DNA from 2 places in the Lysinibacillus sp. Y5S-8 genome. Region 2 is predicted to be linked to the other one. Evidence: riboswitches for the same ligand, from Rfam matches in the RefSeq annotation. Region 2 holds a riboswitch; the other holds the start of a gene.
The links. Region 2 has a riboswitch for FMN ahead of ribE (riboflavin synthase). Riboswitches for the same ligand answer to the same signal wherever they lie in the genome.
Positions count from the first base shown of each region.

Region 1: it holds a riboswitch for FMN, as region 2 does, so the genes downstream of both, V6670_RS06240 (ECF transporter S component) here and ribE (riboflavin synthase) in region 2, are expected to answer to the same signal.

Region 1 covers NZ_CP145889.1:1,319,217-1,334,626, forward strand. Annotated here, with positions in the region: gene V6670_RS06185 (segregation/condensation protein A) at 1-95, shown strand, start outside; gene scpB (SMC-Scp complex subunit ScpB) at 67-660, shown strand; gene V6670_RS06195 (serine hydrolase) at 738-1,808, shown strand; gene V6670_RS06200 (pseudouridine synthase) at 2,354-3,085, shown strand; gene resA (thiol-disulfide oxidoreductase ResA) at 3,420-3,953, shown strand; gene V6670_RS06210 (cytochrome c biogenesis protein ResB) at 3,967-5,643, shown strand; gene ccsB (c-type cytochrome biogenesis protein CcsB) at 5,640-6,821, shown strand; gene V6670_RS06220 (response regulator transcription factor) at 6,937-7,653, shown strand; gene V6670_RS06225 (ATP-binding protein) at 7,646-9,421, shown strand; gene sigX (RNA polymerase sigma factor SigX) at 9,479-10,033, shown strand; gene V6670_RS06235 (RNA polymerase subunit sigma) at 10,030-11,310, shown strand; FMN riboswitch at 11,472-11,659, shown strand; gene V6670_RS06240 (ECF transporter S component) at 11,879-12,466, shown strand; gene V6670_RS06245 (sodium-dependent transporter) at 12,652-13,998, shown strand; gene glnA (type I glutamate--ammonia ligase) at 14,188-15,410, shown strand, end outside.
Region 2 covers NZ_CP145889.1:1,659,323-1,674,732, reverse strand. Annotated here, with positions in the region: gene V6670_RS07870 (copper amine oxidase N-terminal domain-containing protein) at 1-325, shown strand, start outside; gene V6670_RS07865 (QueT transporter family protein) at 882-1,391, opposite strand; gene V6670_RS07860 (3-oxoacyl-ACP reductase) at 1,542-2,297, opposite strand; gene V6670_RS07855 (DUF2829 domain-containing protein) at 2,352-2,576, opposite strand; gene V6670_RS07850 (GNAT family N-acetyltransferase) at 2,647-3,492, opposite strand; gene V6670_RS07845 (histidine phosphatase family protein) at 3,506-4,054, opposite strand; gene V6670_RS07840 (ATP-binding protein) at 4,152-5,459, opposite strand; gene V6670_RS07835 (spore germination protein) at 5,782-7,224, opposite strand; gene ribE (6,7-dimethyl-8-ribityllumazine synthase) at 7,359-7,826, opposite strand; partial or broken gene ribB (3,4-dihydroxy-2-butanone-4-phosphate synthase) at 7,881-8,471, opposite strand; gene ribE (riboflavin synthase) at 8,497-9,135, opposite strand; FMN riboswitch at 9,365-9,490, opposite strand; FMN riboswitch at 9,607-9,732, opposite strand; gene V6670_RS07815 (YibE/F family protein) at 10,120-11,244, shown strand; gene V6670_RS07810 (YibE/F family protein) at 11,241-12,017, shown strand; gene V6670_RS07805 (DHA2 family efflux MFS transporter permease subunit) at 12,380-13,765, shown strand; gene V6670_RS07800 (HAD-IA family hydrolase) at 14,340-14,957, shown strand; gene V6670_RS07795 (methyl-accepting chemotaxis protein) at 15,011-15,410, opposite strand, start outside.

The sequences.
Region 1 (15,410 bases), 340 kb from region 2:
TCGTCGTAGAACAAGATGGTAACTTTGAAGAATTAACGGTTACCTTGCAGAAGGAGGAATGGGAAGATGACGAAAACTTTGATGTTACAGAGTAGAATTGAAGCCTTATTATTCGTTGTTGGAGATGATGGCTTAACGATTAAACAGCTATCACAACTTTTAGGAGAACAGGAAGAGCTGATTGTTCAGGCGATGAGTGCATTGAGAGAAGCTTTTGACGAAAATGTAGCAAGAGGCATTACTGTGAAGGAAATTGCAGGCGTTTATCAGCTCATTACAAAATCTGAGTTTGCTGATACGATTCAAAGATTAGTAGAGAATCCAACGGCACAATCCCTATCCCAAGCCTCCTTGGAGGTGCTGGCGATAGTGGCTTACAAACAGCCCATTACACGTGTAGCAATAGAAGATTTGCGCGGTGTAAAGTGTGAACGACCAATTCAAACATTAGTATCACGAGGATTAATTAAAGAGGTAGGGCGTTCAGAAGGAACTGGACGTGCCATACTATATGGAACGACAAAAGAATTTTTACATTATTTTGGCTTAAATACTATTGAAGAAATGCCGCCTCTACCTGAAGAGGATCTTGTTGAAACAGAACAAGAAACAGATTTATTTATGACAAAGTTCCAAGAGACATTTAGCAGTGCAAAATAATGATTAGGTATAATGCGTAGCCTTCAACATAAATATGAATCTATATTTTCCTATCACATTAAATAAGGAGTGGCTCGTTGCTTCGGTTATTTCGTTTAACACTGTTCATGCTCATGATATTAATGGTAATGCTTCCTCAAACTAGCTTTGCCAGAGGGGGAAGTGGCTATGCTGTCTTAGATGGCGCTACAGGCCGCGTTTTAATAGGGTCTAATAGCGATGAACGCTTACCTATTGCTAGCCTAACAAAAATTTGGACAGCACTTGTCGCAATCGAAAATAGTGACCTGCAAGATGAAGTTGTGATATCACCGAATGCCGCTATGGCTGAGGGGAGTTCTATTTATTTACAGGCTGGCGAAACAGTTACAGTCGAAACGTTATTGTACGGTTTAATGCTGCGTTCAGGCAATGATGCTGCGACCGCTTTAGCAGAACACGTAGGGGGTTCTGTGGAGGGCTTTGTCAAATTAATGAATGAAAGAGCTCTAATTGCAGGTCTGACTAACACCGTTTTTATGAACCCATCTGGTCTTCATCATGATGAGCATTTATCGTCAGCAAGAGATACTGCTGAGATGTTAAGACTTGCTTTGCAAAATAAAACATTTGAGAAAATTGCTTCAACGATTCTTTATCGGGCGAATACGGTAAACGGAATGCTTTGGGAAAATAAACACCGATTATTAAGAGAAGGTTCAGGGATGGCTGCAGATATAGATGATGAAACGGAGCAGCCTGTTAGTTCTTTAAAATCAGCGACTGGCACTGCGTTCGCTGGAAAAACCGGCTTTACAAAGGTTGCTGGACGTACATTAGCAACAGCCTTTCAAAAGGACGGGCAAATCTGCATTGTTGTCACTTTAAATGAATCCGATGATTGGAATGTACATCGAGGTTTATCTAATAGAGTATGGCAAGACTATAGCCTTGAAACCGTAGTGAAGAAGGGCAAATACAACGTCAACAAAAAGTTAGCTATTCGATTAGAAGAGCCCGTTCGCCTACAATTAAATAAAGAAGAAAAAGAGCAGGTGCGGCAAGTTTTACATGTATCAAGAAAACGTCAAGAAGCTGTCTTGTCGATCTTTATTGGTGAAGAGCGTATTTATGCAACTCCAGTAAAAGTTGAATCAGCAGATCGTTAAAAACGATTTGCTGATTTTTTTAGTATGGAATCTCTGCTAAATGACGGATGACTATAGCATAAACAGCCAAGTGATTCAGTGCAATATGCTTTTATTTTGAGCCGTTCTTTCGTGCTCCTATAATCTGCATTACTAGACAACTAACTGCTTGGAAGGAAGGTGAGTAAATCAATCTAGAAAAAGCTGACGTAACAATACATGATAAAAAATTTTTGTGCTACAAAATGTTTCAACAATTGAGCAAACACTAACAAAATGATAGCTTTCTTGTCTGTTAAAATAAAGATTTTTAAGTCGATTCGCTTTTTTGCCAAATGAGTATACTGATTATGAGGAACGTAAAATGTAGGTCAAATGATAAGAAATTTGTGAATGAGAAATAATTTGGAATACTCAATTAAAAAATGTGAAATTTGTTTTTCTTTAATAATGCTTAAAAGTATGACATAATTTTCACAGATTAGCGGGAAAGATAACCCTATTCATAAGAGCGAAATCGAATGATGACGAAAGTGTCAATGTGAAAGAAAACTAGAGGTGAAAAAATGGAAAGATTACAAAAGGTCATTGCCTATGCAGGAGTTGCTTCAAGGCGCAAGGCAGAGCAATTGATAGTAGAAGGCAAAGTAAAAGTAAATGGTGTAGTTGTTCGTGAGTTAGGAACGAAGGTTTCTAATTCCGATACAATTGAAGTAGAAGGTGTGAAATTGGAAAAGGAAGATAAGGTTTATTATTTACTTTACAAACCACGTGGAACAATTTCGGCTGTGACGGATGATAAAGGACGCAAAACTGTCACAGATTTATTTCACCATATTCCGCAACGTATTTTCCCAGTTGGTCGTCTTGATTATGATACATCTGGATTATTGCTATTGACAAATGATGGGGAATTCTCCTATATGTTGACACATCCGAAGTTTAAAATTGATAAAACCTATATCGCGCGTGTCAAAGGTATTCCAACAATTGAAGGGCTTAAAAAACTTCAAAGAGGGATTAAATTAGAGGATGGGAAAACAGCTCCAGCTAAGGTTAGTATGACATCCTTTGACGAAAAAGCGGGCAAAGCGATTTGTGAAATTACGATTCATGAAGGACGCAATCGCCAAGTTCGTCGTATGTTTGAAGCCATTGGGACACCTGTTGTCAAATTAAAACGTGAACGCTTTGCATTCTTAGATTTATTCGGCCTTACACCAGGAGAATACCGTGAATTATCAAAGCATGAAGTCAAGCAATTACGTGTCTTAGCGGAGACTGGAAAGCTTGATTAAAGAACATTTGCCAAAAGAAAGTAGATACCACAATAGCTATTATTTGGGTGTTTACACTTTCTTTATGGTGAATTCGTTCATAAATCATTCATAATTAATAGCTAAGTGTTTTTGTATCATTTTGCTATAATAGGTGAGAATAGTACACCTAGTAACAGTTTGTTCAAAAGAACTGTTACACATACAATCTGGTATTGTTGACGTCAATTTGAAAGAAGTTTTTACATAATTAAAGACGTATATAAAATGAAAAAATTCATTGGGTCTGCATTAGGTAAAAGCTTCGCGTTTACAAACTTTACGCTAGGCCGTAATGGATAGGGGGTTTATTAACTTGGAGAAAAAGAAAAAGCGTCTCGTACTGCGAACGGTCATCTTAGCACTGCTAGCGTTGGCAATCGGGTACACAGTATATGGAACAGCGACAAAGGAAAAAGTAGAGTTAGTGGCAGTAGGCTCTGAAGCACCTGACTTCACGTTAGTAGATTTAAACGGTGAAAAACATAAATTGTCGGATTATAAAGGACAAGGGGTATTTTTAAACTTCTGGGGAACTTGGTGTAAGCCTTGTGAGAAGGAAATGCCTGCGATGGACAATCAGTATCAAGAATTTAAAGATCAAGGTGTACAAACTTTAGCGGTCAATATCGCTCAAACTGATTTTGAAGTGCAGAATTTTGTTGATCGGTATGGTTTATCATTCCCAGTAGTGATCGACAAAACGAAAAGTGTTATGACTGCTTATAATGTAGGTCAATTACCTGCTACAGTATTAATTGATCCTGAAGGCAAAGTGACTAAGATTATTACAGGTGAAATGACGGAGGAAAATATCGCTTCGTACATGGAATTAGTGAAGCCGGAATAAGGAGTATATGACGATGGAAAAAATCATTTGTGCTTGCGGTCATAGTAACCCATACGGCACGAAGCTTTGTGAGAAATGTGGTCGTCCTTTAACCGAAGAAGAACAGCAAAATAAAGTAGTTGATATGCGCTACGATGGTATGGCCATTCGCTCTAAAACATATAACAAGTCATTTATTGATAAAATATGGAATTTCTTCTCAAGTGTTAAAGTCGGTATATCCTTAATTATTATCACATTAATTGCTGCTTCAATCGGAACATTACTACCACAAGAGTTTTACGTGAAAGCTTCTGATTTGGAGAAGGGAGCTTATTACGCAGACGTTTATGGTACATTCGGTAAAATTTATTATACGTTAGGCCTTTCAGATTTATATAGCTCATGGTGGTTCCAAATTTTAGTTGGTATGCTTGCTGTATCCATTATTGTGGCAAGTCTTGACCGAGGAATACCACTTTATAAATCATTGAAGAATCAACGTGTGAAAAGACATGAAAGCTTTATGAAGCGTCAGCGCATTGTTGCAGAAGGACAAGTGACAGCAGGCGCAGAGGAAACGCTTGATAAAGTGGCACAAAAAATGTCTGAGATGAGATATTCTGTTCGTCGAGATGGTAGCGCTCTCTTAGCTGAAAAAGGACGCTTTTCTCGTTACGGTCCGTACATAAACCATGTCGGTCTCATTATCTTTTTAGGTGGGGTCATGCTACGTCTGGTGCCAGGTTTCTATGTTGATGAATCAATCTGGGTACGTGAGGGCGAGACACGTGCGATTACTGGCATGGACGGTTATTTCATTGAAAACAATGATTTTGTTTTAGAGACACATGATAATGAACCACAGGGTGAGCAAGTAAAGCAGGCTGTAAATGTTGTTGCGAAAAATTTCCAAACAGATATTACACTGTATAAGCAGCCTAAAGATGCTTTGCCAGGTGACACAGATAATCTAGAAAAAGTAAAAGACTATTCCATTCGTGTAAACCATCCTTTAAAGGAAGATGGCTTTGCGCTTTACCAAATGGATTATCGTTTAAATGAATTAAAGCAAATGAATTTCGAATTAATCAATAAAACGACTGAACAATCACTTGGTACGGTGGAAATTGATTTAACAAACCCAAAGAAGAAATATGATTTAGGTAATGGTTCTTCCGTTCAAATTCTTGTCTATACACCCGACTTTGATGGATTTGAAAATGGGGAGCCACAAACAAAAACATCCATTCCAAATAACCCAGCATTCTTATTTAAAATGACAACACCAGAAACACCTGAAGGCGAAGTGAGCTTTGTTGAAATTATGCAACCTCCTTTAGAGCCACTTGGTGAAAATAAATACAGAATGAAATTTGCAGCAGCAGAAATGCGTGATATGTCAGGCATTACAGTACGTAAAGATCGTACAATTCCTATCTTATTTGTTGGGGGCGTCATCTTTATGATTGGTGTAGTTATTGGTTCTTACTGGAATCACAGACGTTTATGGATTCAAGTGGAACCAGATGGCCGTGTGTTAATGGCTGCCCATGTTAACAAAAATATGTTCAGCATGAAAAAGGATTTAGATGCTGTTACAACATTTGCTGCATTGCCTCCGTATCAAGATCAGTTAGAGAAAGATGAGGTTGGCGAAGAGTCCACGAATGGTGGCATTAATGAAAAGGAAGGTGACAACACCTTATGAGTTTGATTGACATAAGTGGAAACCTATTATTTGTAGCTTTTATTGCTTATCTAGTTGCGACATTATTATTTGGTGGTTCAATTAAGCAAGCAAATGCTACTGGTAAAAATACTGGCAAATGGGGCAAGCTTGCCATTGTGGTAACCATTATTGGTTTCTTATCACAGCTAGGCTATTTTATTACGCGTTGGATTTATACAGGACATGCACCAGTAAGTAATATGTTTGAATTTACGACTGCCTTTGGTATGTTCATTGTTGGCGCGTTTATTTTAATTTATTTTATTTATCGTTTGACTGCACTAGGGCTAGTTGCATTGCCTGTTGCATTATTAATCATCTCATATGCAGCAATGTTCCCGAAAGAAGTAAGTCCGTTAGTACCATCGTTACAAAGTCATTGGCTAACGATTCACGTTATCACAGCAGCATTAGGACAATCTATTTTAGCCATTAGTGCTGTAGCAGGGCTCATTTATTTATTAAAAGTAGTCGATTTAACAAAGCCTTCTAAACAACGTTTTTGGTTAGAAGCCGTGATGTACTGTCTTGTAGTAGTGGTTGGTTTTGTCGCAGTGACATCTACATTCGGTGCTATGGATTATGAGTCTAGCTATAATTATGTGGATAAAGAAGGAACTACTCGTAAAATTATTTACAATTTACCGCCAATTTTCGGTATGAATGAGTATGAAGCAGTTGAAGAACATGGCATGTCACCGCTAGTAGAAATGCCTGCATTAATTAATGCCAAAAAATTAACAACTGTTTTTTGGTCATTATTGGTAGGGTCAATCTTGTATTTATTAATTCGTTTAATCGCTCGTCGTCGAATTAGTGCCATTTTCCAACCACTTGTTAAACGCGTTAATTTGCAATTATTAGATGAAGTTGGTTATCGTTCGGTGCTGATAGGATTCCCTGTATTTACCCTAGGTGCTTTAATTTTTGCGATGATTTGGGCACAAATTGCTTGGAGTCGTTTCTGGGGTTGGGATCCAAAAGAAGTATGGGCTCTTATTACATGGTTATTCTATGCAGCATTCCTACATTTACGTCTATCAAAAGGCTGGGAAGGTCGAAAATCTGCTTGGTTGGCATTAATTGGTTTCGGAATTATTTTATTTAACCTAATTGCTGTTAACTTAATTCTTGCAGGTTTACACTCTTACGCGTAACTTGTAAAATAACAAGCCTTTTCGCTGTGGCGAAGAGGCTTTCTTTTCTTTTCAATATGTGTCACACCATGTACAATAGAAGTTAGAGAAAGATTGGAAGAGAGGGATCGTGAAAGTGTCAGAAAATATTTCAGTATTAGTAGTAGACGATGAGGATCGTATTCGCCGATTATTAAAAATGTACCTAGAGCGAGAAGGATACCTTGTTGACGAGGCAGAAAATGGTGAACAAGCGATCGAAAAATCTTTAGAAAAAGAGTACCACTGTATTTTACTTGATATTATGATGCCTGAAAAAGACGGGCTAGAAGTGTGTGCGGAAATTCGAGAACGCGCAGCAACGCCGATTATTTTATTAACTGCAAAGGGCGAGGAAGCGAATCGTGTACAAGGCTTTGAGCTTGGCGCAGATGACTATATTGTAAAGCCATTTAGTCCTCGTGAGGTTGTGTTACGTGTGAAGGCTATTTTACGTCGTTCACAGGCTTTCTCACCAACGACAAATGCCTCTTCTTCAAAAGATTTAGTAGTGTTCCAGCATTTAATGATCGATCATGATGCACACCGTGTAACGGCAGAGGGCATTGAAGTTAATTTAACACCGAAAGAGTATGAATTACTATACTTTTTAGCAAAATCGCCAGACAAAGTATTTGACCGTGAACAATTACTAAAAGAGGTTTGGCATTATGACTTCTTTGGTGATTTACGTACAGTTGACACACACGTAAAACGTTTACGTGAAAAGCTCAACCGAGTTTCTGAAAACGCTGCTAAAATGATTGTGACGGTTTGGGGCGTTGGATACAAATTTGAGGTTGTCAATGAATAGAATATGGAATAGTGTTGTCGGGAAGCTATGGGTAACCATATTGCTTCTCGTTTCATTTGTATTATTTGTTTTCACGGTATTGATGCTTGAATTTCTTCAAAACTATCATATGCAGCAAGCCGAAATATCTTTACGGCAAACAGCTGCAACGGTAGCAAGTATAGTGGATGACAATGAAACAGCGGAATCTACTTCGGAATTATTAAAAGATATCTTACCTACAGGAACCAATGCATTAATTGCAATCAATCATGTTGAAGTATCCTTTGCCATGCAGGAGGGTGTCAACAAAAAAGAAATACAAGAGACTATTTTAGCCAATAAATCGTTTCGAGAAGTATTTCAATCAGATGAGCCTATTACGAAAGAAATGATGATGCCTTCTTCGACAGATCAAGAAAAAATGGAATCTTATGTCGTGCTAGGTTTCCCATTAAATGTTGAAAATGCAGTACACGGAGCTGTCTTCATCTATCAAAGCCCAGATGCACTACATAAAACGTCTAAGGAAACAACGAAAATTGTTTTTTTGGCGGCTTTCATTGCATTTGTGCTGACGACATTCTTCGCGTTTTTCCTTTCCTCACGTATTACGTCACCACTTAGAAAAATGCGAGAGTTGGCTTTTGAAATTGCGAAGGGTAATTTTGAAGCGAAAATGCCAACAACTCAAAATGATGAAATTGGTCAACTTGCTGTTGCCTTCAATCAAATGGGTCGTCAATTAAAGCATAACTTAGAGGTCATCAATCAAGAAAATGAACAACTTTCAAATATTTTGACATCTATGACAGATGCAGTTATTACATTTAACCGTGACCTTACAATATTATTAAGTAATCCACCAGCTGAACGTCTTATGCAAAAATGGTTTGTCAATAAAGGCTCACAAAGTGCTAAACCTATTCCTCCAGAGCTGTATCATATGCTTGATCATGTGCTAATGTTTGAGGATAAACTAGAAGAGGAAATTGAAATGGATGGTAACTACTATACATTTACTATTAGCCCTCTTTATAGTGGTGACATGATACGTGGTGCTGTGGCTGTTATTCGTGATATGACCGAGCAACATCGCTTAGAAAAACTACGATCCGATTTTATCGCCAATGTCTCTCATGAGCTACGGACACCAATTGCCATGCTGCAAGGATATTCTGAAGCATTAATGGATGATGATTTTATTCAGGATCAGGAAGAACGTAATGAGATTACTAAAATCATTTATGATGAATCGAAGCGTATGGGGCGTCTTGTAACAGATTTATTAGATTTAGCACGCATGGAGTCGGGACATATGACGCTGTATAAAGATGAATTACCGATTAATTCTACATTCGAACGTATTACTCAAAAATTTGCACAGGTTGCAAAGGAAAAACACGTTCGTCTATTGTTTGAAAGTGAATTTAATGACGATGCCATGATTAATATCGATGAGGATCGTATTGAACAAGTGCTCACCAATCTAGTAGATAATGCACTTAGACATACGGATGAAGGTGCAGTCACTGTAAAAGTTGAGCAGGAACCAACATTCGCTAAAATATCTGTTCAAGATACAGGGCACGGCATTCCTCATGATGACTTACCTTATGTCTTTGAACGTTTTTATAAAGCAGATAAGGCACGTACCCGTTCCAAAGGTGGTACGGGTCTCGGCTTAGCCATTGCGAGAAATATTGTGAAGGCACACTCAGGTAATATTATGGTAGACAGTGTGCTGAAAGAAGGTACGACCTTTACGTTTTATTTACCGTTCGATTAATAACATGTATTGCTATTAATTGGCTGTAACTTTCACGAATGTAAGACGACAAATATTATAGAACGGGGGTGGAGTGCTTTGAATGACTCCGTGTTCCATCGACTATACGATGCATATCACCAAGACGTGTTCCAGTTTTTAATATATTTAGTAAAAAACCGTACATTGGCTGAAGATTTAGCACATGAAGTTTACGTACGAGTATTGCGCTCATATGATCAATTTGCAGGTAATAGTAGTGAGAAAACATGGCTTTTTGCTATTGCCAAAAATGTAGCGATTGATCATTTTAGAAAGCAGGCTGTACGCCAGAAGCATTCACTTGATTTCTTTGACTGGGAAACGGAACAGCTCCATTCAACCACACCATCACCGGAAGATATGCTACAGGCCAGTGATGAATTTATGCAAGTAGCATCAGCACTGGAAAACTGTACAGGGGACCAAAAAATGGTCATTATTATGCGCTATTTTCAGGATTTATCGATTGCAGAAACTGCTCAAATATTAGATTGGACAGAAGCTAAGGTAAAAACAACCCAGCATCGAGCCATAAAATTTTTAAGGCAACAGCTACAGCCGATTAGAGAACAGGAGGCGAAACGGCAATGACGCATAAGCCATTTGATGATGAGCAGCTTGAACATGTATTGAACAATGCCCCTAAGCTTTCTGACCACCGTTCAAAAGAGGACATATTAAATCGGTTAATGGCAGATGCTCGCTTGCAGGATAACAGTTACCTTCAAGAAGCGATACAACAACCAAAAGAGGATGAACAAAAGCAAAGTAATTCCTCCATCCAAGAAGAACGAACAACACGATCTAAGCTTCGTAAAATGCCAATTTTTATGAGCGTTGCAGCAGTTTTTGTGTTAACGATACTTGTAGGCTCAATGGTCATGAATAATGATGTTGGACATAAAGATCAAGCTAGTACTACCGATACGGCTGCCTATTCTACTGTACAGGAAGATCTTTCTCCAAAGGAGGCTGCTACGCAAGACGAAGCACTCCAATCTCCTATCGTAGCAGAGCATGAGCGCATGTTATCTTTACGGTCATCTGTCTATGAGGAAGATGTGAAAGATGCTGTCGTTTTCCGTATTGGCTTAGCAGGGCGAGATGCGGAAAGTGTACCAATGACGTATGTGATACCAAATGAGCGAGTAGCAACGGATTTTGGAACAGAAAAACCTTCTACTTTACAGATGTATGAAAAATACGCGCCTCAAATAGATGAGAAAGCTAAAGGATTTACTGATTACCATCCTTACAAAGGTGAGCTGAAGGAGAAGGACGATAAGCTTGTCCATGTACTGCCAAAGGACAATAGCTATGATGTTGCTTCTGCTACTGTCAATGAGTACAAAGGAACTTTGGAGGATACATTCTCTGATTCTGAATATACGGAAGTTGAGATTCAAAATGAAGATGGAACACCTTATGAGTTTTCTCAAGAAGGTGAGCCAAGTCCACCTATGTCTTTAACGAACGCCAAGCATTATAATTATTATTTATACCAAGATGGTACAGGTGCAGAATATTTATCACCAGATTTCCGTCAAACATTTGCAAATGTCACAGAGGCGCTCACACTGATGAAAAATAAAAATAATGATGTCTATGTGTCGGTTGTTCCTGAAAACGTAACATATACGGTCACAGAGGAAGCAGAGGGCGTAGTCGTTGCATTTGATCTTCCACTTGATTTAACATCAATGGAACCGATTCGTGCCACACAACTGATTGAGGCCATGATGTTAACGGCTGCTAGCTTTGACCAACAATTACGCCTAAATAATGTGGTCCAAGGAAGCTGGGAAGGCTTTGATTTAAAAACGTATTTACCAAAGCCTGTAGGGCCAAATAAACAATACATGCCTTAGTCAAAGAAAATAAAAGTAAGAAATGGAGCATTCCTGTTCGGTGAGGATGCTCCATTTTTTTTTAAAACAAAACATACAAATCTAATAGGTTTTTTTGAGCAGACCTATTTACTTTTTGTTGATAATTCTTTATAGTAAAACTGTAGTATAAAATAATAGTGATTCATCTTCGGGGCAGGGTGAAAATCCCGACCGGCGGTAATAGAGTGGTAAACCGTTAATGTTTATTCATTAACTCGAATGGTTTAGGCAAAACTCTTTAGCCCGCGACCTGTGCAAATTTATTTGCATGGCTGACTTGGTGAAATTCCAAGGCCGACAGTTACAGTCTGGATGGGAGAAGATGGAGGTACGATCGTCATTCATTGTTATGAAATGAACTATGACCGAGCGCTTTTTTTGTATGGCTTTTAAAATAGTGCTCAAAAAATAGTTTAGATTGACGCTTATTCGTCATACCTTTCTCCCTTGTGCTTTTTAATGCATAAGGGTTTTTTCATGCTAACAATTGAAAGATCGTCACCTTTCTTCTTGCGAGATTGAATCAGCAAAGAGGAGAGAGTTTTCTATGAAGAAAAATGTTAAACTTCAATCGTTTATTACGATTGGTATGCTGAGCAGTATTTCGTTTTTATTAATGCTTTTTAATTTCCCAATACCGCCGTTCCCAGCATTTTTGGAAGTGGACTTTAGTGATATGCCTGCATTAATAGCGGCCATCACAATGGGACCTGTAGCTGGTATTTTAGTAGAATTATTTAAAAATGTGTTGGATTGGATTTTCTCGGGTACGCCAACAGGTGTGCCAGTAGGGCATATTGCCAACTTTACAACAGGCATTTTATTTATTTTGCCAGTTAGCTTTATTTTTAATCGTTTTAAAACGACTGCTGGTCTTGTTGGAGGTTTAGCGACAGGAACAGTCGTGATGGCAGTAGGAATGAGCGTTTTGAACTATGTTGTATTTTTACCGATGTACACATATTTCCTTGGTATGGAACCTGTTGTAGGTGACTCCCTTTATAAAATGATCGTCGCTGGAATTTTACCGTTTAATATTGTAAAAGGTATTTTATTAACAGCTATTATGGGGTTTTTATTTACTACAATGCGCAAATGGATCGACCGCCAGCGCTCTATGTATATAGCAAAATAATGGACGATAAACCTCGAGTAGTTAGCTCGAGGTTTTTTTGTGGGAAGAAGTGATGGGACGAATAAAATTAGAAAAAGGTAGTAAAAAATGATCGTGCTCTAGTGCTTTATTATTATAATCTAGTCGAAGAACACATTTTCATGTAGAATAGAGGGGAGTTTAGAAAGTTTGAGGAGTTTGAAGAGATGAGTGAAAAAAAGGGACAGTGGTCTAGTAAATTAGGATTTATTTTAGCATCAGCGGGTGCTGCCATTGGACTAGGAGCAATTTGGAAGCTACCGTATGTAACGGGGCAAAGTGGTGGAGGTGCATTCTTCCTAATCTTTGTGTTATTTACGTTATTAATAGGGTTGCCAATGCTATTGTCCGAGTATGTTTTAGGGCGTGGTACACAATCGGAGGCGGTAACCGCGTATAAAAAGGTTGCTCCGACAAAACCAGGATGGGCTTGGATTGGCCGAATGGGTGTGCTAGGTTGTTTTTTATTATTAACATTTTATAGTGTTGTTGGAGGTTGGATCTTTATTTACAGCGGGCTAGGTGTCGCTGGTACTGTGATAGATCCTGCGATTGATCCAGCTGCGCTATTTGGAAAAATTATAGGTACACCTTGGATTACGCTAGTAGGTTTAGCTTTGTTTACATTAGCTAACGTACTCGTTATTTCATTAGGTGTACAAAATGGTATTGAAAAGGCGAATAAATGGATGATGCCGTTACTCTTTGTGATGTTCATTGTTCTGGTTGTGCGTGCTGTTACATTAGATGGCGCAATGGAGGGAGTGAAATTCTTCTTATGGCCTGATTTCTCAAATATTACTGGTAGGGCATTATTAGAAGCGTTAGGGCAATCATTCTTTGGATTAGCTGTAGGATTTTCTTGTCTTGTTACATATAGTTCCTATCTAAAAAAAGATGTCAGCCTTCCAAATTCAGCAGGTTCTGTTGTGCTCTTAACCGTGCTTGTATCATTTTTAGCGGGTTTAGCAATCTTCCCTGTTGTGTTTGCCTTTGATTTAGAGCCAGCCGCGGGACCGGGCTTGTTGTTCATGGTGCTGCCGACAGCTTTTAGTCAAATGCCGTTTGGAGAATTATTTTTAGCGATGTTTTTATTGCTATTTTTATTTGCTACATTAACGTCATCATTTAGTTTATATGAGATTATCGTAGCGGCATTTATGGAGCATAGTCAGAAATCTCGTCCGATGTGGACGCTTTTACTTGGTGTAGTCGTATTGATTGCGGCTATTCCAGCGGCACTTTCTTCTAGTGTTTTATCGGATGTAACCATTTTTGAGAAAAGTATTTTTGATGCCACTGATTTTTTAGTGTCGAATATAATGCTGCCATTAGGAAATTTATTCATTGCGATTTTTATTGCCCACATAGTGGATAAGGAATTTGTAAGGAAAGAACTGTTAATGGGTAGTCACTTAGGACAGGGCTATTATGCAACATATCGTATGTTAATGTTAGTCGTTGTACCGATTGTTATTCTAGTTGTGTTCATTAATATGCTATTACAATATTAAAATAAAAAAAGTGTATCCATTGTGGAAATGGATACACTTTTTTTATGCATCGAAAATCAAGATAAATATATTCTAAAAAAACTATGTTATAAAACCTTACATATCTATTGCGTGAATTTCAATTTTCATGTATTTTAAGAACAGTTATAAAAATGTATGTTAACTAAAATTACATTGGAGTGGTGAAGAGTGAAACATTACACAAAAGAAGATATTATACGCCGAGTAAAGGAAGAAAATGTGAAATTTATTCGCCTACAATTTACGGATATATTAGGAACAATCAAAAATGTGGAAGTCCCTGTCAGTCAGTTAGAAAAAGCATTAGATAATAAAGTCATGTTTGATGGTTCATCCATTGAAGGTTTTGTGCGTATAGAGGAATCTGATATGTATTTAAAGCCTGACTTTGATACATTCGTGATTTTTCCTTGGACTGCTGAGAAAGGCAAGGTGGCTCGTTTCATTTGTGATATTGCCAGACCAGATGGAACGCCGTTTGAAGGAGATCCGCGCTCCAATTTGAAACGCGTTTTAAAGGAAATGGAGGAGTTAGGCTTTACTTCCTTTAATTTAGGGCCAGAGCCAGAGTTTTTCTTATTCAAACTGGATGATAAGGGGCATCCAACACTAGAGTTAAATGATAGTGGGGGCTACTTCGATTTAGCACCGACAGATTTGGGAGAGAATTGTCGTCGTGATATCGTTTTAGAGTTAGAGGGAATGGGCTTTGAAATTGAAGCCTCTCATCATGAAGTCGCACCTGGTCAGCATGAAATTGATTTTAAGTATGCTAGTGCCATTGAGGCATGTGATAACATACAAACGTTTAAGTTAGTCGTAAAAACCATTGCTGCACAGCATGGTCTCCATGCAACATTTATGCCAAAGCCATTATTCGGTGTAAACGGCTCAGGAATGCATTTTAATCTATCATTATTCGAGGGTGATAAAAATGCCTTCTATGATGAACATGCAGACTTACAATTAAGTGCAACGGCACGTAGTTTTATGGCAGGGATTATAAAGCATGTACACGGCTTTACCGCTATTACGAATCCACTTGTTAATTCCTATAAACGACTAGTGCCTGGCTATGAGGCTCCTTGTTATGTAGCGTGGTCTGCTCAAAACCGTTCACCACTAATTCGTATTCCAGCAGCTCGTGGACTATCTACTCGAATTGAATTGCGTTCAGTTGATCCAGCCGCAAATCCATACTTAGCAATGGCTGTTATTTTAGCATCTGGACTTGATGGCATACGGAAAGATTTAACGCCACCTGCAGCAGTAGATCGTAATATTTATAAAATGACAGCAGGAGAGCGAGAGTTGAACGGAATTGATAGCTTACCTTCTTCATTGGAATATGCGTTGATTGAATTAGAGATGGATACCATTGTTCGTAATGC
Region 2 (15,410 bases):
AAACGGACAAAACATAACGGAGTATAGAGTGTTTATGTTACCTAAAGATGCAGCAGATGGTTTCAAAGAAAGTGATGCAATTAATAATAATAATAGTACTAGAATTTATCAGAATGGACTCTCCAATGTAAGTCAAGATCTAAGCATAGAATTGGATGCATTTGGTAACCCACTCACTTCCTCCACAGAATACGTTGCTAAGGTTTTAGCTGTGGTAAATGGAAATTATATACTATCAAACTCGTCTATTAATTCGGTGCAGCTTCTGGTAAAGCCTGATAATATCAATGTTGAGCCGTCCCAAGACAGTCCAATTAATCAATAGGACAAAAAATTTCTTTATAGTAGGGACTCCCAATGCTTCTTTATGGATCATCGGGAGTCTCTTCTTGTTGTGGGCTGCACAATACATTGTCTCTAGACCCTCCGACAAGTGATTGGTCTGACAAGCATAGATAGCAATCAAGTCATTGTGAAAAACAGTTTAGTAATATGTAAAATGTGCTTATCTCCTTAAGGATTATAGAAATAAGGTAATTGTGCTCTAGCAGTTGGATATGTTGTTTGGCATAAATAGCTTGGAAGTGACCTAAAATCGGCTTATAAGGAGTTAGCTATGGGTTTGCGATTTGGGATGCCTTGTTGCTATCTGGCTATTGGCCGTGAGGAAATAAATAAAAGCCCGGATTTTGTTCTGAAAATGCTAGACAAAATCCGGGCAAAGAGGCTTTTTTGATATTCAGTGAAAAATACTATATTAAGTAGATGAAGTAATAGCTAAAGCGGTTGTTTTGAACGGATAACTCAGCCGAAGTGTTAGAGTTATTCTAAATTCGATACTCTCACCCTTACGCTGATAATGTCTTTTTTATTCATCAAATTTATTTAGATAAATCAATTTTTTTATTTAATAAGTAAATAGTCAGTCCACCAACAGTCATAGACAATAATTCCCCAACGCCCACTGTGAACCAGGTCGCCCAAAATGGTAGATCGTAAAGGATAGTTAATTGACCAGCCACTGTAAACATGGAGACAGCAAAAATCAAAGCAGTAACAACCATTTTTGCAATGTCATTTGTCATATGTTTTGTGACGCTTCTACAAAGTAATAAGACAAGAAAGGTCGCAATTCCACCGATTGGCACATCTAAAATCCATGTTGGTGACATGAAGTTTGCGAGTATGACGCCAATTGTCACCGCAACCACATAGCGCTTATTGTACAGTGCCAGATAATTAAACATTTCTGATAAACGTAGCTGAACAGCGCCAAAGCTAATGACTGACAACAAAACCGTTACAGCGACGTAAAGGGCTGCAACAAGTGCCGTTTTTGTAAGTTCACTTACAGAAACACGGCTAGAATCTTTTACAATAGATGTATTCAATTTTATTCTCCTTTGTAAAATAGCTAGTTGCTATTTTAGTAATAACTACGACCAAAGGAAGAGAGCTTCACGCCCTATCTGAAGTGCCGTAGTGCAAGCCGTTTTTGCTTACCTGCGTATTATAGCAGAAGAATATCGAATTGAACAATGCTATTTTGTCAGCCAACCACCATCAATCGGCATCACTGCCCCATGAATATAATCGGCAGCCGAGCTTGCTAAAAATAAAGTCAAATTCGCCACCTCATAAGGCTGTGCCCATCGACCTGCTGGCGTTTCTTCAGCTACCCATTTAGCCATTTCCCCGTCCCCTTCAAAATCAGCCTTATTCATCGGTGTTTGGATGGCTCCAGGCGCAATCGCATTCGCACGAATACCCGCTCGACAATAATCTAAGTCTAGCTGCTTCGTATAACCGACAATGGCATGCTTAGAAGCTGTGTAGGCTGCACCACCACCACCAGCAACAAGTCCAGCAATCGACGCCATATTGATGATTGTACCAGTGCCACGTTCTACCATATGCGGTAAGATCGTGTTCGTCACAAAAAACGTGCCCTTCACATTCGTGTTCATAATTTTATCCCACAGCGCTTCGTCTGTATCCAAAGTTTTCGCAAAACCATCTAAAATCCCAGCAGTATTACATAAAATATCAATTTGCCCAAATATTGAAATAGCTTCTTTGTACGACTGCTCCACATCTTGTTGGCTACTTACAGAGCCAACCTTATAGGCAAAACGATCAGGATATTGCTGCTGTAACTGTATTAACCCCTGCTCCTCTACATCCAATCCAAAAACAGTTGCTCCATTTTCTAAAAATGCAATAACTTGAGCATGTCCAATGCCTGAAGCGGCCCCCGTAATAAAAACCATCTTTTCTCTATATTCATCAAACTTCATATTGTGTCTCCTTACAGAAAGAAGTCATCTCACTAGAAGAGATGACTTCACTCATTATGATTCTACGATTATCCAATCTTCCGCTAATAGATCACATACTGTAGGTGTGAACATTGTATAGCCCTCACCACGAACGTTAATTAAAAAATAAGGATTCAATGTCTCGCCATCATGTTGGCTTTGACCAACCAGCTTCACATATAGCTCAGCACCACCCCAGCCATTGCGAATTACTTTTTCTCCTGCTTTTAAGCGTGGTAATACTTCTTCAAAAGTCATCTAATTCATCCTTTATTTCCATTCTTTATCGCATTAGTATACTGGATTTTTAGGAGGTTGGCAACCATGCCTAGAATCTCCTTGTCATCTGTACCTGCTCTGTTGTCACCTTAAGCCCATTCTTTAATAAATAGCTTGTTACTGGATTGCTAGCTAAAAAGTTCACTGTCGTTATCTGAACTTTATGTGTTGTGACGCTGGCTAAAAATTGCGGTATTAAATCTATATGACTTTCTGCTAGGATCACCAATTGATAGAGTAGAATACGCTCCATCTCACCGCTGTCATTCCACACAGTTTTGTATAGCATATAGCCTAGGGCTTCATTGTTGTCATGATAGAAAACCTTGGCTTCCCCCTGCTTCACACTCTGCCAGCCACACTGCCAAGGAACATCTTCCTGATAAAAAGAGAGATATGCTAGCTGCTCAGGGCGAATGGTTGCAACATGAATGGCGGCTGTAGGCTCTACGTTCGCTCCATATTCGCCACTTAAAAAAAATAATGAAGAAGCAACCTCATAGCCATATTTTTCATACAAAGCAATAGCTACCTGATTTTCTTTAATTGCCTCCAGCGTAGCGATTTCTACATGTTCTCGTTTATAGATAGCTAAGGTTTCCTCCATTAATAAGCGTGAGACGCCTTTACCACGATAGGCTGGGGAAATACCTGTACCACCGTTCCAAGCTGTTTTCTTGCCATTCATGATACGAAAACCGTTCATGACAATTGCAATCGGTTCATCTTGGTCAAAAATGACAATGGAATGTTTAGGAGACAGCCCCTCCCCAACCAGTCGATGTAAAAACATTTCGGCCGTCATATGGATATCCACAAAATAGCCTTCAAAGCCTTTGTTCCATGCTTTCAATACTTCCTCTAATGTGCATTGTTCAACTGTTTTGACCTTCATATTTTCCCTCTTCTCAAATGGAATCTAATGTCGCTAAATCTTCTAAGGTTATTTTTTTCACGATATCATAGCCACGCCCTGGACCTTTAGGCTTGATGACAACCGTCCCCATATTCGAAAGGATACCAAGGCCCACGTCTCTCGGAAAGCTATGACCAATCATTACATTATTCATGCCTTGTGATGGTTTTATTTCCAGCTTGGATGTCAGTTTCGTTAAAATGCTAGTTTGCTCAGCACTGGTAAGATTGCCACCTAACATGAAGATATCAAACAAAAAAGGGTCAATTTGTACACCGTTAGTTGGAAATGCAAGTAGAGCCGTTTCCCTTGTTCGGCAGAACGGACTTGCTGTAATGGGCGAAAGGATGGGAATTTGCCAATAACGTAGCATTTGACCATAGTAAACAGCCTCCCTACGACCATGCTCTGATAGGTTTCTTTGATAGCGGCAACTGTGAAACGTGCCATATACCTGATCTACACCAACTGTTGCCATTCCATGCCTTACATATAAATGAAGCCCACCCTTTCTCAATAAAGTCAGGAGATCCTTTTCCATTTTTTTCATCCCCTTCATCATATCACTTTCTACTTTGTAATGTATGTCTAACAAATAGAAAAAAGCTCCCTACAATTTGTAGGAAGCCTATTTTCAGTTATTTAATGGGAATATGGACAATAGCGGTTGTTTCTAAATGTTTCGATGAGTCGATTGAAATATGACCATTGTATTTATGGACAATTTCTTTCACAATAAATAACCCTTGTCCTCTTATGCGACCCTGCTCATGCCTTTTCGTTGAAAACCCTTGCTTAAATATGTGGTCAGCATCCACGATATTTGGCCCTGTATTAGTAATTTTAAATTCATACTGTACTTCATCTGCTGTACAGCAAATCATAATTTTACGTTGTCCCTCAGGTAATTCAACCGCAGCATCAATGGCATTATCAATTAAATTGGATAGAATCTTGATTAAATCTGTCGTTTTAATCTTATTAAAGTCATTTTGAGAAATGGTAAAGTCCATATCAATATTATGATTTTGAGCGGTTAATTTTTTCGTTTGTAATAAGATGGACAGACCTGGATGGTCAATATTTAATTTTAAAGACTTAATCGCTTGAACTTCTTTAGATAGTGAAGACAAATATTGTTTTGCTTGCTCTGTTTTTTCTAATTGTAAAAGACCATGTAGCACTTGAATATGATTAGTGAAATCATGACGTAATGATGACACCGAAGTAATCAAAGTTTTAATTTCTGCTTGATATGTGTCCTCTGTAGCGCCAACTTCTTTCGCTACCTCTTTTTGATACCATCGTTGTAAAAATAAAAAAGAACCAATGACAATTAAAATAAATACACCATTAAAAATAAAAATAAATAAATTGTCTTCAATGACTTTTCCCTTAATGCCATTTAATGTGTCTGCGCTGATATCAATGCCTAGATACCCAATAATTTTACCATTCTCATCTTTGATAGGTGTACCAACCGATAAATAAGAACCATGTACAGAATCATGAATAACCTCTGTAACATAGGTTTCACCTTTGTAGGCTTTTTCCACTTGCTTTGCTGGGACAGTACAAACCTCTCCTATATCAAAGCCTTTTTTCAGTTCATTTGGCAGCCCCATAATCATCGCACTTGATACTTCTGGATTATCCACCTTCAACGTATAAACAAACAATGCACCTAGTTTTACTCTGGCATCATTTAAATAGCTTCTTACTTCCCAATAATAATCATTCTTCTGTGGATTCTTCAAAAACTGCTGATAAGCAGCTGTATCAATAGAAGAAGCAATGGAGTTGGCAGCCTCTAAGCTTTGATTGGCAATTGACTCTTCAACGGTCTTTTTAATTTTCACATAGGATGTAATGATGTTTAAACTTGTAAACAAACATAATAAAAGCGTTGATAGAATTAATATTAGTTTTATTTTTCGATTTTTCATATAAAACGGGACTTCCTCACCTATAAATATTCTGGAATATCATTATATAATAATTAACTCTATTTTTTGTTTGTAAAGTGAACATTTCTTAATTATCCTACAGAAATGAAAACAGAAAATCCATTTTACTTAAACTCTACTAAAATTACACACCGTAACCAATAGTTTAATAATCCTTTACAAGAAAGTAAACTAAAAAGGTAACTAATAACATTTTATGTCTCATTTCCTATCCTACAGGCTAATGTAATACCTTCCTAAAGCAAAAGTCACAAAAAAGATCAGGTACCTACTACAATACCTGATCTTTAATGAAATTTGTTTATTTTTTTCTCGAAGTACGTGTTCGATCCTGTGGCTTTAAAAAGGAAGGTCGTCTACTGTAGCCCTTTGATGAAAGTCTTAATAATGATTTTTTTAGATTTTCCTTCTTCAAATGTGCACTAAAATTTAAATAGGGTACACCTAGCACACGCATATTCGCTGCGTATAAGATGATGAAAAATACTGCAATAAAAAAACCAAATAATCCAAAAAAGGCAGAGGCTATAATAATGATTAGTCGAAAAATACTCATGGCTGTTACAAATGATTGGTTAACCAATGTAAAAGCCGCAATACTCGAAATCGCAATGACAACAATCATTGAAGGGCTCGTAACGCCAGCTTTTATCGCTGCATCTCCGATAATTAAACCTCCCACAACACTAATTGATCCACTAATTGCACTCGGAAGACGTAAGTTGGCTTCACGAAACATTTCAAACATAAATAGCATCATTAGTATTTCAAGAATCGTTGGGAATGGCAGTCCCGTTCTCGACTCAACAACTGTTGCTAGAAGAAGAAAAGGAAGTTGTTCTTGATGATACGTCGTCAGCGCAAGCCAAAAGCCTGGTGTTAGCATACTAATTAATATCCCAACAATACGAAGCAATCTTTCCATTGAACTGACAATGACAGGAAAATCATTATCCTCTCCCGATTTAAAGAGCAACATTATATTCGTAGGTGTAATCAATGCGTAGGAAACACCATCAATCATTATTAGTATTCTTCCCCTAATTAATGCCTGCATAGCAAAATCCGGTCTCCCGGTATAATCATGCCTGGGCAGTACTTTGGCTGTTTGTTCAATTGCTTCCATCAATAAATCACCATTGACGACAATATCCGTATCAATCTTTTGTAATTGTAGACGGATTTGTTCTAGCATATTTAAATTCACAATGTCATCCATATAGAGTACCGCTACAGTGGTTTTGGAACGTCTCCCAATTTCTAATGTTTCTACACTAAAAGAATTAGTGGGCAAACGCTTTCTTAATAAAGCAATATTAATAAAAACATCTTCTATAAAGTCATCTCTTGGCCCTCTGACCACTAATTCTAGCGATGTTTCTCCGGGCTCTCGATTCGGTTTTTTAGAAATATCACTAGAAAATAGTAATTGATTTTCTTCAAAATACAATAATACATGCCCTTTATAGACTCTTGTTATGGCATCCTCTTGCGTTAAAACCTTTTGTAAATAGGGAATGTGTAAATGCTGGTCGATTTGTTCCTCTAACATGTCATCAGCGACATCACTTAATAAGGATTGGACTCGCTGAACAACTACCGTCTGAAGTATTTGTTCGTTGATCATTGCATCACAAGTTATCAAATGTACTGTATATTGCTGAAATTTATATTGTTGAAAAATCACATCAGCAGAGCGTTGAAATAGTGATTTCAACATTTTCAAATTGATCATTTGTTCCATTGATGAAATACTTCTCATCTCCTACTGAGCCAGCTCCAGATTAGTACATTTATGAAAAACGATTACCTTCAATAAATACACTTAAGCATATTTTTCCCATGGATGTGCAAAATATTCAAAGAAACATTTGGTCATTATCCAATCATTTTCTTTAGATTAGCCATCTCAATGGCAGACATGGCAGCATCGTATCCTTTATTACCAGATTTTGTACCAGCACGTTCAATCGCCTGCTCAATATTTTCCGTAGTCACAATACCGAAAATAACAGGTACATTGGTTGATAACGATACATTGGCAATACCTTTTGCTGACTCATTACAAACATAATCATAGTGTGTTGTAGAGCCGCGAATAACCGTACCTAAACCAATAATGGCATCATAGTTCTTTGTTTCTGCTAGTTGTTTCGCAATAAAAGGAACTTCAAAAGCTCCTGGAACCCATGCAACATCAATAGACGCTTCATCAACACCATGTCGTGTTAAGCCGTCCATTGCACCGTCCAATAATTTGCTTGTGATGAACTCATTAAATCGACCTACCACAACTGCAATTTTTAAACTCGTTCCAATTAATTGTGCTTCAAATGTTTGACCCATTGTTCTTTCTCCTTTTTAAATAGAAATTTTATTTTCAGTTGTAAGCAATTGACTGCGATATGCTACAAGTGCCTCTATCGATATCATTTTCAAGTCATGCTGTGCTGCGTACTTTATCAATTCCTCAAAGCGTAGCATATGACCATCATCGCCCATGATCTCGCAAATAACACCCACTGGCACACTATGACAAAGCTTCGCCAAATCGACAGTCGCCTCCGTATGCCCTCTTCGCTCTAAAACACCATTATCCTTCGCAATGAGCGGAAAAACATGACCAGGTCGACGAAACTCAGTTGGCTTTGCTTGCTTTTCAATCATTTTTTGTATCGTAAATGCTCGTTCATAGGCACTAATTCCTGTCGTTGTATCCTCATGGTCGATACTTACGGTAAACGCTGTTTGATGATTATCCGTATTGTGCTGAACCATCGGATGTAAGTCTAGCTGCTGTGCAAGCTGCTGTGAAATCGGTGTACAAATTAATCCTCTACCATAGGTTGCCATAAAGTTTATAGTTGCTGGTGTCATGAATTCAGCGAGTGCCAGAAGATCTCCTTCATTTTCCCGATCCTCGTCATCAACCACTACAATCATTTTACCTTGCTTTAAATCCTCAATGGCCTCTTCAATTGCATATAGCACTTTTGTCATCTCCTCGTTCAGTTTGTTAAAAACCATGTTGTGCTAAGTAATCTCTCGTAATGGTTGGTGTTGCTTGCCCTTTTTTCAGGTGCTGTAAAATATATTTACCAACTAAATCCGTTTCGATATTAACAATCGCTCCAGCCTTCTTCATGCCTAATACGGTTTCTTTGTACGTATGGGGAATTAGTGAAATCGTGACACTATTCGTGTCAACATGAAAAAGGGTTAAGCTTGTGCCATCAATCGTAATAGAACCCTTCGGAATACAAAATTTGGTTAGTTCCTCTGACAATTCGATATCAATATAGACTGCGTTGGCAACTGGACGTTTGCGTAAAATTTTACCGACCCCATCCACATGTCCAGCAACAAAATGACCGCCAAATCGCCCATTAGCAGGCATGGCACGCTCTAAATTCACGAAATCCCCTACTACGAGGTGCTGTAAATTGGTTGCGTTGACTGTTTCAGGCATCACATCCATCGTAAGCGTCTGTTCCGTAAAATATGTCACCGTTAAACAAACACCATTAACCGCGATACTGTCTCCAAGCTTGACATCTTCTGCTATCTTGGCTGATTGAACTGTTATTTTCATACTGTCCCTATCGCTTTGCATGGATTTCAGAATGCCAATATCCTCTACAAGCCCTGTAAACATTCCATCACCTACTTTTCATTGATTTAGGCTTCTATCCTTCACTTTTGAAGTCTTATCCATCAGTTTCGAAGGTCTATCCGTCACTTCTCCAGTTTTATCCGTCTCCTCCTTCTCTAGCTCTAGCTATCGATAAAAAACAAAAACCCCTTTCAGCAAAGGGGTTTGGGAGTATAAGACATCAACAAATAAGCCTAATTGAAAACTATTTTTTCCATAGACTGTCATCTCATTTGTTCTTCTCCCATCCAGACTATAACTGTCGGTTTTGGATTTGCACCAAATCAGCTTGCGCTCACGGACTTTGAATTACTTCATCACCGCCGATTGGGAATTTCACCCTACCCCGAAGAACATCTTCTATTCGATTGGCACTAAATAAAAAAACTTCCCAACAAGCTTGTGGGAAGTAGTGTAATAAATGCATAGGCAAATAAACCTTCTAAATTACAATCAATTTAAAAAGCTCGCATTTTTACCCTTCTCCCATCCAGACTATAACTGTCGGTTTTGGATTTGCACCAAATCAGCTTGCGCTCACGGACTTTGAATTACTTCATCACCGCCGATCGGGAATTTCACCCTACCCTGAAGGATTTTTTATTTAGCTAATCTTACGATAACACTATTTTATTCTATTATCCATCCTTCTTTTTAAAAATTTTTCAAAAAGAATTATAGCAGACCAACAATGCATCCAAATTTTTTCGCGTTTGTGAGATCCGCCTGAGGCTTTGAGCAACATAATGTTGGTCACAACGTTATTGCCTGCCACAGGAGGCAGCGTTTTTTGATGGTGTTCCTCTATTTCAGCGGGTGTTTAATCACTCGCCAGCAAGGGAGTCTTCAGCTTAATATAACAATGACTTGATAAATGTAAACGAAATCATTAAACTGATAACATTTAAACTGTGCATGGAACTTCCCTTTCACTAAAACGTTCCTTTACAAGTGACAATTCAGTCCAGTACTTTGGAGGTCATTTACTTGCTATTTTTTAAAAACATCCCATTGGGGCAAGGTGTTTTCTATGCCTTATTAATGCTCTGCTGCGTGCTTTCGATTGTGTTCGTTCATCATAATGAATCATTTTATGATCGACCGATTGCTGAGGTGATAAAAGCTGATGTAGCAGAATCAGAACCAATGACAGATATGTATGATAATGATGATTATTTATTTACACAGCATATTACAGCAGTGATACAAAATGGGCCATATAAAGGGCAATCCATCCATTTGACGAATGACTATTCCGCCTCTGGAGCTTTCGACCAAGAATACCGTGTAGGCAATGAAATCTTTGTCTCCGTAGATAATGACACATTACAGTCAGGGCTAACTGGTACCATTCTTGATTTAAAACGAGATCAAACCCTTCTCATGATTGCGTGGATTTTTATTTTTGTCTTACTCCTTATAGGGAAAAGACAAGGCTTGTTTTCCATCATTAGTTTAATTGTCAATGCATTGATTTTATCATTCGCGTTAGATTTATATGTGAAACATGGTAACCTCAGCTTATTAGTCATCAGTGGTATTTGCGCTCTTCTATTTACGATTATTTCGTTGTTACTTATTAGCGGCTTGAACACGAAAACGTATGCAGCTATTGTGTCTACACTTTTAGGAACCGTTATGGCACTCATCATTAGCTCTGTCGTGATGTGGTTAACTGGTGAAAACGGTCTTCGCTATGAAGAAATGCAATTTTTAACACGCCCCTATCGTACAGTCTTTATGGCTGGCTTATTTATTGGCTCACTTGGGGCTGTCATGGATGTCTCTATCACAATGGCTTCTTCAATCTTTGCTTTATATGAACAAGACCCTACTATTTCTGTGAAGGCACTTAAATCTTCAGGGCATGAAATCGGGAAAGATATTATGGGCACCATTACGAGTATTTTATTCTTTGCCTACCTTTGCGGCTCCATACCGATGGTTATTCTTTATTTGAAAAATTCTTCTACTTTAGGACTCACGCTGTCCTTGAATCTTTCTTTAGAATTAGCTCGCGCCTTAGCAGGTGGTATTGGCGTTGTCCTCACGATTCCGATCAGTCAGTATACTGCTCTATTTTTCATTAATCGAAAGAGGGTTCAAGAATGAATGTAATTGTGTTATTAGCTTTTATTTTATGTCTATTGATGGTCGCGATTGGCGGGAAGCAAGGTGTACGTTCGTTTCTTTCTTTATTCCTAAATTTCGGTGTGCTCTTTGTGACGATCTTTTTAATGACCAACCCTAAAAATAGCCCCATTATCTTAACGTTCGTTGCCTGTACAATTATTAGTTGTATTAGCCTTTTCTATATCAATAAAACAAACAGTAAAACCATTACAGCATTTATCTCCACTATGGTGACAATTGTTGTCTTACTTCTTTTTATTACATTTGTAACGAAAAAATTGATGATTCAAGGATTTGGTGAAGAATCAACAGAAGAAATAAGCATCTTTTCCCTTTATATTGGTGTTGATTTTGTGCAGATTGGTGCTTCCGTCATTATTATGAGTACGATTGGAGCAATTATGGATGTGGCTATTTCCATTGCTACTTCCATGCATGAGATTTTTTATCGTAATCCTTCGATTAGTAGAAAGAAATTATTTACATCCGGCCTAAATATCGGGAGAGATATTTTAGGAACCGATACGAATACGTTATTCTTCGCTTTCTTTGGTGGCTATTTAAGCTTATTAATATGGTTCAAAGATCTCTCCTATTCGATTGGTGAAATCGTCAACTCCAAGGTTTTTAGTGCTGAAATGACGACTATTTTTTGTGCAGGCATCGGCATTGCACTGATTATTCCGATCGCCTCTTCCGTCAATGCCTATTACTTAATTCGAACACGTGAAAAAGCCGAAAAGCTCTCATAAAAGAGTCCAGACCTATCACTCGTTTGTAATAGGTCCGGACAAATCTCCTCCTCTCCTTCAAAAAATGAATGCTATCTCAAAAAAATGTGTCTAAATTATGAAATCGTATAGTAATCGCTCAAATTAGTACTTACATTTGAGAATTTTTTTTTGCTATAGTAAAAAACAGAGCAGTTAGTATCGCGGAGGTGTACTAGCTAAAAGGAATCATGATCGCTGATAATCGACATCACGATTATATCTTCATAGACTTTTTTATAATGCAGAACATGAACTAGTAGAAGCATTGCATCTTATTTTTCTAAATATTCTGTATTTAGATATTCTATGAAAGTCGAACATTTTTGAAGGAGTTTTTTACAGTGAATAAGGAAATAAAAACAGGTCCAATTATGGCTGCTCTCTTAGTAGCCGGCTTTGTAGGGCTATTTAGTGAGACAGCATTAAATATTGCACTAGGGGAGCTTAGCCAACTTTTTAGCGTGGATGCCACAACTATCCAATGGCTAGCAACAGGCTATTTTCTCACATTAGGCATTTTAGTACCTGTTACAGGCATTTTAATGCAAAAATTTACCACTCGCCAAATGTTTATAGTCTCTTTACTCTTTTCAATAATTGGTACCATACTTGCCGCTGTTGCACCAATCTTTGCTGTCTTACTTATAGCACGTGTTATTCAAGCTGCAGGTTTAGCGATTATATTACCATTAACGCAAAATGTGATTTTCACGATTTTTCCAGCTAATAAACGTGGTGGTGCTATGGGGATTATGGGTCTCGTCATTTTAGCAGGACCCGCTTTCGGCCCGACATTAGCAGGGATGATTTTAGATACTCTATCCTGGCACTGGATATTCTGGGTTACCATCCCCTTCTTATTATTCTCGATCATTTTTGGTTTTATCTTTATTCCCAATGTGAATGAAATAAAGCAGCTTGCTATAGATATATGGTCTATTATCTTATCTACGATTGGCTTTGGTGGCATCGTCTATGGTGTAAGTAGCGGTGGAGAATTGGGTTGGACAAGCATCAACGTACTTAGCATCATTTTACTAGGTGTAATTGCCTTATGTTTATTTGTGTTGCGTCAATCGAAAATGGATCATCCTATGTTAAATTTAAGAGCTTTCCAGTATCCAATGTTCGTATTGGGTCTTCTGATGAACATGATTACCTTCTTCAATATGCTGTCTATGCTAGTGGTGCTCCCGATGTATATGCAAACGGCACTGTTGGTGTCAGCCTTTGTAACAGGTTTAATGATGCTCCCAGGTAGTCTACTAAACTGCCTATTAGCACCAAGCATCGGTAAATACTTCGATAAATACGGACCACGTGCAATCATTACCCCCGGAACCATACTTGTTGTGATTGGCTATGGACTTTATGCTTTAAATGGTACCGAAACAGCTACTTGGGCATTAGTGATAACACATATCATCATGATGCTTGGGGTTGGTATGGTATTAGCCTCTGTCCAAACGAATACGCTCAATGCTTTGCCAAGACAATATTTTCCTGATGGTATTGCGATTACACAAACCTCTCAACAAGTATCAGGTGCCATAGGCATTGCTGTAATGGTCTCGTTGTTCTCAGCTAAGCAACAGCAATTCTTAACTGACAGTACAACGAATGCTCAAGAGGCGGCGGCTTCAGGCTCTGCATTTGTCTTTACAATCAGTTTTGCTCTGGCAATCATCAATGTCATGCTCTCTTTCTTTTTGAAAAAAACTCAATAATTTTAGTATAGAAGGGAGGTGTCTCGAAGGAATTTTAAGGCACCTCCTTTTGTTATGTCATTTCCGTTGCAATCGCAGTATTTTCTGATAATATTTACCATAAGATGTTTACGTACGCTCAAAATAGTTGTTGTTTCATGATGCACTAGGTCGTCCATCCTATGTAATATCTTTAAACATCAATTATGCCTTTGACGTAATTGCCGCTGATTTTGCGTTTTCGCGCAGATCAACTTTGCGCCCAGTTTTTTCGAGCTAATGAGTAGATAGTTAACCTCAGACCATCACGTCCTGTGACAGTTAACTGACTTGCATCGTGCAGGCCAACTTCAAAATCTGAGACTTCCGCCGAGGCTTTGGGTTAACATGATGATGGTTACTCAGATATGGCACAAGATGTAGCGTTCTTAACCTGAGTTCAGCTTTTTTAGCGGGCATTTGAACACCCATTGGAGAAAAACAACACAAGTAATTTTCTTTCTCTATAGTACTGCTTCACTTTTGGTACAAAAAACACTTGCTGAATTAAGATAAAACGTCAATTACAACGAGATGGAAAAGGAGAAAATTAGCAATGAAGCATATTATCTTTGATTTTGATGGAACACTGGCAGATTCAACCGCAGTGTTTGCATCAGCATGGAATACATTAGCGCAAAAATATAAATTTAAAGGCATCGAATTAAAGGAAATTGATACACTGAAAAAATTATCGATTTCTGAACGCAGTAAATTATTTGATTTCCCAATGTATAAATTGCCCATGATTTTACCGCAATTTTATAAATTGTATCGTCAATCATTAAATGATGTTCATCTTTTTGATGGAATGAAGGAAGTCCTGATGGAAATTGATAAGAGAGGCTATAAAATCATTATTATTTCCTCTAATTCTAAGGAAAATATTTTAGAATTTCTTAAAATGAACGGTATTCACTGTGTAACAGATGTTCTTTGCTCCAATCGAATTTTTGGCAAGGATAAAGTGATGAAAAAGTTTTTAAAGGACTCAAATGTCAACTCAGCTGACGTGTTATATATTGGGGATGAACAAAGGGATATCGTGGCTTGTAAGAAAGCAGGTGTCCCGATTGTATGGGTAGAATGGGGCTATGATGCCATAGAGGTCGTGCAAAACGAAAATCCTGAATATAAGGTCGCTACACCACAGGAAATTTTAGAGATTATTTAATTATGGGGAAGGATAATAGCATGTTACCTGTCTATTATCCTTTTTTTATATTATTATCCTTTCATCTCACTAATCTGCATGAGCTTTTCTGCCGTGCTATTAACCCCTTTATAGGCATCTGTTAATTCATGTATACTCGCAGCAAATTGCTGTGTAAACGCAGAAATTTGATTTGCTGACGCATTGACTTGATCGATGGATTGTTTAATATTTTCTAGTTGCACTGTAATGCTATCAGCACTTTCTGTACTGCTTTGGGACATTTTTTGTATTTCTGAAGCAACCACGGCAAAGCCACGACCATGCTCACCTGAACGTGCTGCTTCAATGGATGCATTCAAGCCAAGAATTTTGGATTTCATAGCCAAATCCTTTACTAAATTCACAATGTCATTAATCTGCTTAATATCACTTGCCATCGATTCCGAGAAGTTCGATAATTCCTCTAAACGA